3 regions of the Heyndrickxia sp. MSNUG genome follow, and region 3 is predicted to be linked to each of the others. Evidence: riboswitches for the same ligand, from Rfam matches in the RefSeq annotation. Region 3 holds a riboswitch; each other region holds the start of a gene.
What was found. Region 3 has a riboswitch for cyclic di-AMP ahead of AABM38_RS04650 (APC family permease). Riboswitches for the same ligand answer to the same signal wherever they lie in the genome.

Region 1 (4,241 bases), 1.0 Mb from region 3:
CTTCGTAAAACTCAAGTACTGCTGGATTCAAAAGCCACTTAGCCAATAAAGCAGCATCCTTATTTTCTAATTCTCGCACTTTTAACTTTCCGCTTTGAAACAGCATTAAAATTCTCCTTTTTATTAAGCAAATATCATGTTCACGATAACTATTGCCTACTTATGTGGACTCATTATGAATCCTGCAAATATTGCTCGCTACTTCTTCCTGTCATGCCAAAAACCAGTTGGAACTATAATTAGGAAATCCGAAAAATATTTCTTTTTCACCAGTAAGTGGCGCTTATTTCCAATTGCACTCATTTTTTCAGCAGTTCGCCTCGTTTTTTCTTCTGTTGACAGCTGGCCATCAAAGTTCTATCCAATACCGTTTGACAATATTGCCATCTTCCTCTGTAAAACTCACATCCTGTTGACCGCCATTTTTTAAAATTGTCCGCTCTGATGCAATATTGGTCGCATCGCAGACAACTAGGACCTTATCAATCCCTAGTTTCCTTGTCTTTTCTAATGCTAATGATAATATTGCAGTTGCAAAGCCTTTGCGGCGTTCAGACGGTCGGATTCCATAGCCAATATGTCCGCCGCTATTAAATAGTCTTTCTGTAAGTGCATGCCTAATGTTCACTGCTCCTAAGACCCGATTTTCTCCATTTACCAGCCAATAAGTAGAGTCTGGAACCCAGCCCTCTGGAAGATTTACACCCTTCTCACTTTTCCGCAAAAACTCGATCATGCCATGAAAATCAGTTGGATCCTTTTCAATCACCCAAGGAATCATCACTTCCCCGCTTTCCTTCCATTCAAGGTAAAAATCTAAATATTCCTTTTCCATTTCAACTGTTGGTTTGACCAAATATACTTGATTATTCATTTTCCATATCTCCTAGTAGACAAATTTTTATTTATTTTACGTACTTTTGATTGGCTGGAACAAAGCTGGCTGCTGAAAAAGATCTAGTATTTATTGGCTCTGTTAAACCTGACTGTTGATTTTCGTTCCAGGCGCTTCGCTTTCCGCGGGGCTGGCGTTGAGCCCGCAGGACACTGAATAGCTTCCTCGAATCCGCCCACGCGCGATGGAAATGCGTTAGCATTTTCGGAGGAGTCTACGCGCCTTCCACTACAATCAACTGGCTTTATAAATAAACATTCTGCTTTAACAGAACCATTTTATTAAGAGATCTTAAAGTCACCATTTTTCCTGTTGAATCAATACAGTTAGTAGCTTGAGTCCACCTACAAACCTGACTTTCATCCATGTTTTTTTCAATAAATACGCTGGAGCTGAGTGGGATAGCCAAATCAGAGAAATATTTGTTTCTCATACATAATCTATTTTCTGCTAATATATCTTTTTAGCATATTTGTTATCAATATAAATGATTTTCACCCGTAATTAAGCCTCTATACCTCTCGCTTCAGCTTCTCTCTTCCTATCGACTTTATCTACACAGTCAGCAACAACCGCCATCTCGCGGATGCTTAAATGTTTCCTGCCTTCAAAGTACACATAAGGAATATCAAACTTACCCAATGATTTCTAATTCTTCAATAGAAAACTATACTCTGGAAATCAATTAACATTTACATATTAATAATATTGATATAATATAAATTCAATATATTTACCGCTTAATCTTTTATAAGAACGGGGGAACCAATCGGCGGTTTCCGCCAGGGGTGAATTCTTTACGAAGGGGATTTGTGTTTCCAATTCCTAACCCGGCAGCTAACCTCGTAAGCGACTAAGGGAACAGAGGAGAATACTCTGTAAAAGGCACCCAAAGTGTCTTTTTTTGCGGAGGAAAAAATCATGTTTCCCTTGCCAATTGCTTTTTCAGCATAGAATTTTACAGAAGGTGAGGAAATACAGATGAAAAAAATCAGTTTAGCTGGTCAAATTTTTATCGGACTGGTTCTTGGTATTATTGCGGGGGCAGTATTCTTTGGAAATCCTGCGGTTGCTACATACCTGCAGCCAATTGGAGATATTTTTCTCCGTTTGATTAAGATGATCGTCGTACCGATCGTTGTCGCCAGTATCATTGTGGCTGTAGCGGGTGTCGGCGACATTAAGCAGTTAGGAAAGATTGGCGGTAAGACGCTCCTTTATTTCGAAATCATCACTACCATTGCGATTATCGTAGGGCTCATTTCTGCAAATGTATTCCATCCAGGTGCTGGAGTAAATATGAGCGAACTCGATAAAACCGATATTGCTAGTTATGTAAATACTGCGGAAACGCAGGAAACAAAATCGATGATTACGACATTGGTTGAGATCGTGCCAACCAATCCGATTGCAGCGATTGCAGAAGGCGACATGCTGGCAATCATTTTCTTTTCCCTCGTATTTGGACTAGGGATTTCTGCAATTGGTGAAAAAGGAAAGCCTGTTATCGCATTTTTCCAGGGAACGGCTGATGCAATGTTCTATGCAACAAACCAAATCATGAAGTTCGCACCATTCGGTGTATTTGCCCTAATTGGTGTAACTGTTTCTAAATTTGGCCTAGAATCCTTGATTCCTCTCGGCAAACTGGTCTTGACAGTATATGGAACCATGATTTTCTTTGTAATCGGTGTGCTGGGCCTTGTAGCTAGAATCGCAGGCTACAACATCTTTAAATTAATTTTAACTCTAAAAGATGAATTAATTTTAGCATTCTCGACGGCAAGCTCCGAAACGGTATTGCCAAGAATTATGGATAAAATGGAGAAAGAAGGAGCACCTAAGCATATTACTTCTTTCGTCATTCCAACTGGCTATTCCTTTAATCTGGATGGCTCCACACTGTACCAGGCACTGGCTGCGATTTTTATTGCCCAAATGTACGGTATCGATATGAGTATCGGTGAGCAAGTATCCTTAATGCTTGTATTAATGGTGACCTCAAAAGGGATTGCCGGAGTTCCTGGTGTCTCCTTCGTCGTTCTTTTAGCAACACTCGGTACAGTAGGACTCCCTGTTGAAGGCTTGGCATTCATAGCAGGTATTGACAGAATCCTAGATATGGGAAGAACTGCTGTGAATGTCGTGGGAAATTCTCTTGCTGCAATTGTCATTGCAAAATGGGAAGGCGTCTTCAAACCAGGAAAATCTTCATCTGTTATCAATAAAGCTTCATAATTAAAACAGAAAGCCAGCTTGGTAAAAACCATATGCTGGCTTTCTTTATATCCTGCATCTTATTCCGCTGATACTATTGATTCACCTAAATTATACGCAGCAAGCTGCTCACCCCAAGGTGCCCTTTCAGTTTCAACAAATCCAGCCTTTTTATATGCATACCGTGCCCCTTCATTTTCTGGATGGTAGCCAATCATGATAAAAGGAATATAAGCTGAGTTGTTGCTCTTAATCTCTTCGACAATTAATTTTACTGCTGCTGCTCCAAAACCATTACCCTGATATGCCTGATCAATCATTAAACGGTAAATCCAAAAATTATTGTCATCCGGGTCGATGCCATACATCGCAAACCCAATCATCTTTTCATCATAATAAATTCCCGATGCTTTAAAATCTCCAAGAAACTGGACTTCCGCAATCGAATATAAATTTGAAGCGATAAAATGCTTCTGCTCCTCCTTAACGGTTAAATCGATGGCTTCTTCCCAGTTTTCTTTTGTAATTGGTTTAAGTGTGACTTTCATTTAAAATCTCCCATTCTATTCTCTTTTTAGATGAAACCATCCCCAGCAGATCAAGTTCATTACAAGATCTTTAACTATTTTTCCTTAATCGTGGCCGACCGAGATTACATCAATATAAAAATAACCACTCATTCATTCCTCAACTACTTTGCCTGCCCTTAAATTAATTCCAAACTCCAAATAAGCTTTCATGCATGTAACCATGTCAACCCATCCTTGGATTTGCTGTCCATAACGCTGAATCCCTTCCTCGTTACTTTCCCAGCCTGTCTCATGTATTTTGACAACTGTTTTCTTCCCAGCTTGCTCTAATATGATTTGAACCTTGGTTTCACTTCCACTTGCATCCCAATGAAATTCGATGGTTTTCCTTTCCTTGTCTGCCTGTAAAACTTTAATGGCCAATTCAGCGCCAACATCCTCCCATCTCCAGATTACTTCCTTGCCGGCCTCTAGCTTGCCGCTGCCGCTTGAAATAAAATAATGGCGCATCTGTGCTGGGTTATATATGGCTTCAAAGACATCGTCACAATCCCTGGAAATGATCTTTTCGACGTTGACAGTTAGTATCATTTTTATTC
Region 2 (4,241 bases), 1.8 Mb from region 3:
AAAAATATATCCGCCTGTTTCAATCACTCTCACCTTTTCTATTCGTAATATCAGCCATGGCTGAAAATTATTTCGTTACCCTTATTAAATAATTATATAGATTAATAGCCATACATGCATGGAAAATTATCACCAGAGATAGGTTAGAAAATTTTTACATAAAAAAGCAGGCTGCTCACAGCACCCTGCCTCATGTCTTATTTTACTTTTGAAAACTTGTTTAAATCACCATTTTCCCCAAGGACAATGAGAATGTCCTCTGCTCTTAACGTTTTCTCGGGATCCGGTGAAATGTCTACCTTAGGACCGGTTTTAACTCCAATAACCGTGATATTGTATTTTGCACGCAGGTTGATTTCAATGAGGTTCTTTCCTGCCATGCTCATCGGGAGCTTGATTTCTTCAATACTGTAATCATCTGAAAGCTCGATGAAATTCAGCACATTTGGAGATGCCATCAGCTGATGGGCTACCCTTTCCCCCATATCTCTTTCAGGGAAAATGACTTTGTCCGCACCGACCTTGAACAACACCTGTGCATGGTGCTTGTTAAGGGCTTTTGCAACGACATTGGCTACTCCCATTTCTTTTAGGATAAGGACTGTCAGAATACTCGCCTGGATATCGTCGCCTATCGCCACAATGACGGTATCAAAGTTTCTGATTCCAACAGCTTTGAGAGTTTGTTCATCTGTTGAATCGCCGATCACCGCATGGGTGACATGCTCTTTATATTCTTCGATATATTGCTCTTTTTTATCAATGGCCAGTACTTCGTTTCCTTCATTGTACAGGGAAGTCGCTACACTTGAACCAAAGCGTCCCATCCCAATTACTGCATATTGCTTTGCCATAAAAATATCCTCCTACCCAATCATCACTTTTCCAGCAGGATAACGGTAATGATCTTCTTTTCTTTTTTTCGCTACTGCAAAAGCAAGTGTCATCGGTCCAATCCGGCCCGCGAACATCGTAAATGTAATCAATATTTTCCCGAGTGGTGACAGTTCGGGAGTCAGCCCCATTGAGAGGCCAACTGTTGCAAAGGCGGATACTGTCTCAAAGAATAACATCAGAAAATCTTTTCCCGGTTCTGTAATGGTCAACACCATTGTTACGAAAATAATTAAGAATAGTGCCATGAGTGTTACTGTAAGTGATTTATAAATGATGCTGTAGTCCATTCTTCTGCCAAAGAACGTGACGTCCTCCCTGCCTCGGATCTGCGCTTTCACGGCGCCCATCAGGATGGCAAATGTGGTTGTCTTAATGCCGCCACCCGTTGAACCTGGGGATGCCCCGATAAACATCAGGAAGATAATCAGGAATAATGTCGTTTGTGTTAAGTCACCAATATTCAATGTATTGGAGCCGGCAGTCCTTGGCGTGACAGATTGATAAAAGGAACCTAATATTTTTCCGGCCATAGTCAAAGGTTTCAAAGTGTTTGGATTGTTATATTCAAGTATAAAGATCAGCAGCGCACCGCCAAGTACAAGAACACTGGAAACGGACAGTACCATTTTAGAATGAAGTGAAATCCTTTTTGTGCTTTTATATTCAAAAAGCTCATTCATTACAATGAACCCTATCCCGCCTAAACTGATCAGTGAAATTAGGGTTATATTGATAACAGGGTCATCAGCATATGCAGTGAGCCCGTGAAACTCTCCCATTAAGTCAAATCCAGCATTATTAAAGTTCGAAATCGCATGGAAAAAACCAAAATAGATGGCCTTACCAGCAGCCATGTCCTGTGCAAACCTGAGAGATAACAGGATAGCGCCGGCAATCTCGATAACGGCTGTAAAAATCAGAATCCGCTTTACAAGCCGGACCACACCTTCAACCGTGGCATTATTCAATGATTCCTGGATGATCAGCCTCTCTTTTAACGAGATTCTTTTTCCAAGGATGAATGCCAGCAGTGTGGCAAAACTCATAAATCCAAGCCCGCCGATCTGAATCATCGAAAGGATGACCATTTCACCAAACTGTGTGAAGGTATCACCTGTATCGACTACTACGAGCCCTGTTACGCAGGTTGCTGAAGTAGCTGTGAACAAAGCATCCAGCCAGGATAACCCTTTGCCGTCAGTCGTAGCAGAGGGCAGTGAAAGCAGCAGCGAACCCAATAGGATAATCGTCCCAAAACCAAAGACAAGTACCTTCGGAGGCTCCAGCTTAAAAAGCATTTTCCTGCGCATGTTTTTTTCTCCTTCTCCTCTTAGTATGAGGAATTTTGTTAGTAATATTTCTTTGGCAGGGACTAATAATCTTAACGAATCATAAATGACACCGTTAATTATGCAAAACAAAAAAGCCCCCAGAGGCTAAAAGATAATAGCCTTGTGGACTTTAGAACAGACTCGTCTCACAAGCTTCATCTTCCTCTTCTGCAACGCTTGCGGAGTTAGCTGTCGGATTAGGGCTCAGAATAGCCCTGCCTTTTATTCAAAGGCTTCACCCCTAGTGGATTATCAACCACGAAAGTTGGTTCCCCCGCTCCAATTGGATTCAGCGATTTAGAAATTTGAAACTTCATTTAATTTTAGGATTCAGTATAAAATCTGAAACTGTTGTTATCATACTCCTGTGCGATTCTAGTTGTAAAGTATGAAAAATACGCTAAAAATCCCTCTTTTGACTCAAATAGAACGAAAACTTCCAGCATATCATTGCTTATCTCACTGAATCGCTGTTTTTCTTGATTATTTATCCCTTTTTCAAGTTTTTATCAAACTTTTTGATTGTCCTGTGTCCGATGATGAATTGGTTTCCGAAAACTTTTCATGCATTCGTGATGGTTTTTTTTTTGAATGGTTCTCGGTCACTTTAACCATTCGTGATAAATACAAAGCAGTCCTGATTTTACACAGGACTGCTTTGCTTGTCGAAAAAGATACAGTTCACATATAAGTTATTGAAACCCTGTTGATTGGAGTGGAAGGCGCGCAGACTCCTGCGGGTGCAGCGGCTAAGGTGAGACCCCGCAGGAGCAAAGCGACGAGGAGGCTCACCTGACGCCCCGCGGAAAGCGAAGCGCCTGGAACGGAAATCAACAGACCTGTTTAACTTCCCAACCAAAATGTAGACAAGCTCACTTTCATCGAGTTTTGTCTTCAGTCAAAGCAGTCCTGTTTTACTCAGGACTGCTTTGCAAAAATTATTTAAGAGCTGTTGTCTGGATGAATTCCTTTGTACGGTCTTCTTGTGGATTGGTGAAGAACTCTTCTGGTTTAGCTTTCTCGACAATGATTCCTTCATCCATGTAAATGATCCAGTCTGCAACCTCACGGGCAAAACCCATTTCATGGGTTACGACTACCATGGTCATTCCGTCCTCTGCTAATTCTTTCATGGTAGTGAGTACTTCTCCTACCAGTTCAGGGTCAAGAGCTGAAGTTGGTTCATCAAAAAGCATGATGTCCGGATTCATTGCCAGCGCACGGGCAATTGCTACCCTTTGTTTCTGGCCGCCTGACAATTTGCTTGGATAAACATCTGCTTTATCCTCAAGACCGACCTTCACAAGAAGTTCCTTCGCTTCCCTGATGGCTTCATTTTTTGGCATCTTTTTCACATGAACAGGTGCCTCAATGATATTTTCCAGTACGGTCATATGGGGAAAAAGATTAAAATGCTGGAATACCATTCCTACCTTTTGGCGTACTTCATTTATATCATGAGTATCCCGGGAAACCTCTTCTCCTTCGATAATGATTCTCCCATTGTCCTTTTTTTCCAGGAAATTAATGCATCGAAGGAGGGTACTTTTACCTGAACCACTTGCTCCGACTAGACATACGACATCGCTTTCCTTAACCGTTATATTGATATCCTTCAGGACATGAAGGTCGCCAAAGGATTTATTTAAGTTTTCAACATGAATCATTTCTTTTGTATACACTTCATTTCCTCCTTACCTGTCACTTACAGCTAATTTCTTTTCGATTGCCCTTACGACCAATGTCAGGATCGCAACTAGAACTAAATAATAGAAAGCTACGATTAACAGGTACGTCATTTCGTCAAAGTTGTTTGAACCAAGCGTCGTTGCTACGTTGAATAGCTCGTTCATCGAGATGAACGCCGCGAGCGAGGAATCCTTAAGGCCGATAATAAATTGGTTGCCAAGCGGCGGAAGAGAACGGCGGAACGCTTGCGGCAAAATGATTCTTCTCATGGTTAAAGCCTTTGACATACCCAATGACCGGCCAGCTTCCATTTGGCCTTTGTCA
Region 3 (4,241 bases):
CGAGTATCGCCGCATTCGGTTTTTCGGTGGTATCGGCATTTTTGATTGAGCAACAGGTTCTATTAAAGCTGATCGGATCTGCGTTTTTATTTTACCTGGGGGTAAAGACATTTTTTAAAAAACCTGCCAGTAAAGCAGCAAATCTGCAGGGTGAAAGCCTTGTGGGCATGTATCTATCTACATTATTATTGATGATTACAAATCCGGTCACTATTCTCAATTTTACCGCGATGTTTGCCGGGCTGGGATTTGATCAGGGTTCAGATAAAGGTTTGACTGCTGTAACGCTGATTGGCGGCGTATTTTTTGGTGCGGCGTTATGGTGGGTAATGCTCAGCTTCATCGTCAGCTTTTTTAATAATAAGATCACTCCACATTTAGGTCTGGTCAATAAGATTGCTGGTTTGCTGATCATTGCACTGGGGATTTTAGCGTTTGTAAAATAAGGTCTTTAGTGGAGAAGCCATTAAAAATATAGGGGGGATGGGTGTGGGTCTTTGGGTAGGTGCTGCTGGAGTCTGTATGAATGAACACGGGGAAGTGCTGATGGTCCGGCAGGGAAAAGAAGAGGAAGAAAAGCTTTGGGCAATTCCTGCAGGTGGGACAGAGCTGAATGAAACTTCTGAAGAATGCTGCATAAGGGAAGTGTTTGAGGAAACGGGATATGAAGTCGAAATCGTCAAGCCATTATACATAAAAACAGGTAAGTCTTTTGGGGTTGATATTAAGCTCCAATATTTTGAAGTGATGATAACAGGTGGCGAATCGCGGATTCAGGATCCGGACGGACTGATCCATGAGGTAGCGTGGAAAAAAGTAGCTGGGATGGTAGAAGCGGATTTTGGTTTCCCGGAGGATCGGGAGTTTCTTCTAAATCTATTGAAAGAAAATGCCTTAAGGTAATAGAGGGATGAATATCCATTATAGCGACAGCCTCCCCGATGCTAGCGCTCTATTTTATTTTATATGAATTTGGCGTCTGGTATTGCTTTTAAAAACCTGCCGAGGGGTTAAATTAATATTCTCATAACTACTAAAAAAAGCTGCCAGGGTGGTCATGACCACCCTGGCAGCTTTTTTTAATGCCGTATGATATCAATGTGGAAAATTATTTATTATCATTATCCTTAATATGATTAACTTCTTCAAAGTCAGGACCGCCGTATAGCTGGTTAATTTCCTCGGTAAGCTTATCTAAAAATTCATCAGATAGTAAGGGTTCATTTTCTTTATACATGTTAATCCTCCTATTTATCTGGATTACTACTAGAATGCACACATGACACAATCATATTCAATTTACTAAGCCATGATAAAAATATTTACTTTTTAAAAACACAGGAGTATGATAATCAACGGTTTCAATTTTCTAAATCGCCGAAACCCATATGGTGCGGGGAAACCATTATTGGATTAGACGTAATCCAGGGGTGAATCCTTAATAGGAAGGGCTACTCAATGGCCCGAATCCGTCAGCTAACCTCGCAGGCGTTATATGAGAAGGAAGGTGGAGCTTGTAAGGCACAGGAATTATGATGTCTACAGGTCTATTAATAATGGCTTGGGGCATTTTTTTATGCCTTTTTAAACGGAAAAAAGAAGATTATTTATGAAAGCAACTGGGAAACATACCTTCATTAATACTAGGCGGTGACGATCGATGATTTCATCGATAAAAAGGTTTTTAATTGGCCGACCCTTGAAATCAACTGAATTAGGGGAACAGAAACTTAATAAAACAAAAGCATTGGCGATTCTTTCTTCAGACGCATTATCCTCAGTTGCATACGGTCCCGAACAAATTTTGATTGTTCTTTTTACAATCAGTGCAGCGGCATTTTGGTATTCGGTACCAATAGCGATCGGGGTTTTAATATTATTGACAGCACTTATTCTTTCATACAGGCAGATTATTTTTGCTTACCCACACGGTGGAGGAGCATATGTGGTTTCTAAAGAAAACCTAGGTGTTAATCCAGGGCTGATTGCAGGTGGTTCACTATTAGTAGATTACATATTGACAGTGGCTGTAAGTGTCTCCGCAGGTACGGATGCCTTAACATCTGCTTTTCCAGGATTGCATAATTACAATGTCCTTATTGCTATTATATTTGTTCTGTTTATTACTACTCTTAATCTTAGAGGAGTTACAGAATCAGCTAGCATCTTGGCTTATCCGGTCTATTTATTTGTGTTAGCATTATTCATCTTAATCGGTGCCGGTGTTTACAAAATCGTTACTGGAGATATTTCGGGAAATCTCCATGAACCTATCGGGACTCCAGTCGCCGGATTAACATTATTCTTGTTGTTAAAAGCATTTGCTTCTGGCAGTTCAGCATTAACAGGAGTAGAAGCCATTTCAAATGCGATCCCTAATTTCAAAGATCCTGCTCCAAAGAATGCAGCTAAAACTCTAACGGCTATGGGTGCGTTGCTTGCCTTGCTATTTTCGGGAATTGTATACCTGGCTTATTATTATGGTATTGCGCCAAATGAAAAGGTAACAGTTGTATCACAGATTGCCGAAGAAACATTTGGACGCAATGCAATGTATTACCTCATACAGGGAACAACTGCGTTAATCTTAATACTAGCCGCGAATACGGGATATACAGCTTTCCCATTACTGGCAGTGAATCTTGCAAAAGATAAATTTATTCCAAGGATGTTTACAGTCAGAGGCGATCGATTGGGATACTCCAATGGTATTATCATTCTGGCATTGGCTTCTATACTTTTAATTGTATTTTTTAAAGGGCAAACAGAACATTTAATTCCATTATATGCAGTTGGTGTATTCATTCCATTCACTTTGTCACAAACAGGAATGATGGTTAAATGGATTCGCGAAAAACCCGAGGGCTGGGTTACCAAATTAATCATTAATTCTACAGGTGCTGTCATTAGCTTTATTGTCATGCTTATGTTTTTCCTGACAAAGTTTGCTCAGGTATGGTCGGTATTAATCTTTTTGCCGCTCATCATCCTTATGTTCCATCGGATTAAAAAACATTATAACGCGGTAGGCGATCAACTAAGGATTACAACCTGTGAACCTGCTCTTGCAGTTGAAGGGAATGTCATTATTGTCCCTGTGGCAGGAATAACTCATGTAGTAGAAAACTCTCTAAACTATGCAAAATCTCTATCTGCAGATCAGATTATTGCTGTTTATGTTGCTTTTGAAAGAGATGAGGAAAAGAAGTTTGAAGAAAAATGGAATGAATGGCAGCCCGATATCAGACTGGTTACACTGCACTCCCATTACAGGAGTATTATAAATCCGCTGACGAAATTTGTTGATACTGTGCAACGTAAAGCGAGTGAAGCGAACTATGTGGTTACAGTAATTATACCACAATTTATTCCTAAGAAAGGCTGGCATAATATCCTTCATAACCAATCTAGTTTGCTAATCCGTTCATTCTTGCTTTATAGAAAAAACGTAATTGTCACCACTGTGCCTTATCATTTGAAAAAATAGTAAAGGTCTAAGGAGACAATAAAAAAGCTTGGACAGAAAAAATGTCCAAGCTTTTTTCATGTTTATCGTAAACAGAGTTAAACCAATTTTTCCAGATTCACGCGCTTGTGGATGGCGAGCATGACGGGGATGCCGATTGCCATCACTGTTAATTCGCCGGCAGCTGTTGTCAGCCAGGTGAACCAGAACGGCAATTGGAATGCAAGGTTCAATTCAATGGCGATCAGGAACATCGTGAAGGTGAAAACCAAAGTGTTCACGGCCATCCGTACGATAATGCTCTTAATATATTTTGCTGTGAAAATTGTAACGAGCAATGAAATCACAGACTGGCCAACTCCGAAAACAAGGTCATAAGCGACCATCGGAGAAAAGAGCAGGTTCGTTAAAAATACGCCTAATACGATTCCATAAAAATATTTCTTATTGAAAACAATCAAGTGGTTGAACATTTCTGATACACGGAATTGGACGTTCGTGAAGCCAAATGGCTGAATAATAGCAGAAACGGCAATATATAATGCTGCGAGGATACCGTTCCGGACAATCGTTCTCGTATTCATTCTTCATCTCTCCTAGTTTTTTAACGTGGGATGGTTACGAACCACGTTTGTTATGAAGTCAATTTAAAATTATATAGGATAAAAGACCTTATCACAATATAATTTTCGGGTTCGAAAATAATAAGAAAAGGAGTTTTCACAAATGGAAATTAGATCCTATTCTACGGCAGATGCCCCTGCATTACTGAAAT

Region 1: it holds a riboswitch for cyclic di-AMP, as region 3 does, so the genes downstream of both, AABM38_RS09510 (cation:dicarboxylate symporter family transporter) here and AABM38_RS04650 (APC family permease) in region 3, are expected to answer to the same signal.
Region 2: it holds a riboswitch for cyclic di-AMP, as region 3 does, so the genes downstream of both, AABM38_RS19895 (TrkH family potassium uptake protein) here and AABM38_RS04650 (APC family permease) in region 3, are expected to answer to the same signal.

What each region holds. Positions count from the first base shown of each region.
Region 1 covers NZ_CP150978.1:1,942,620-1,946,860, reverse strand. The annotation lists gene AABM38_RS09525 (GNAT family N-acetyltransferase) at 1-106, opposite strand, end outside; gene AABM38_RS09520 (GNAT family N-acetyltransferase) at 350-874, opposite strand; gene AABM38_RS09515 (hypothetical protein) at 1,400-1,537, opposite strand; cyclic di-AMP (ydaO/yuaA leader) riboswitch at 1,623-1,762, shown strand; gene AABM38_RS09510 (cation:dicarboxylate symporter family transporter) at 1,877-3,133, shown strand; gene AABM38_RS09505 (GNAT family N-acetyltransferase) at 3,193-3,660, opposite strand; gene AABM38_RS09500 (SRPBCC domain-containing protein) at 3,793-4,233, opposite strand.
Region 2 covers NZ_CP150978.1:3,961,480-3,965,720, forward strand. The annotation lists gene AABM38_RS19885 (chromate transporter) at 1-23, opposite strand, end outside; gene AABM38_RS19890 (potassium channel family protein) at 198-854, opposite strand; gene AABM38_RS19895 (TrkH family potassium uptake protein) at 867-2,207, opposite strand; cyclic di-AMP (ydaO/yuaA leader) riboswitch at 2,387-2,533, opposite strand; gene AABM38_RS19900 (amino acid ABC transporter ATP-binding protein) at 3,167-3,895, opposite strand; gene AABM38_RS19905 (amino acid ABC transporter permease) at 3,923-4,241, opposite strand, start outside.
Region 3 covers NZ_CP150978.1:942,214-946,454, forward strand. The annotation lists gene AABM38_RS04635 (LysE family translocator) at 1-446, shown strand, start outside; gene AABM38_RS04640 (NUDIX hydrolase) at 484-903, shown strand; gene AABM38_RS04645 (bacitracin ABC transporter ATP-binding protein) at 1,109-1,237, opposite strand; cyclic di-AMP (ydaO/yuaA leader) riboswitch at 1,366-1,507, shown strand; gene AABM38_RS04650 (APC family permease) at 1,661-3,487, shown strand; gene AABM38_RS04655 (QueT transporter family protein) at 3,565-4,050, opposite strand; PreQ1 riboswitch class I at 4,057-4,101, opposite strand; gene AABM38_RS04660 (GNAT family N-acetyltransferase) at 4,193-4,241, shown strand, end outside.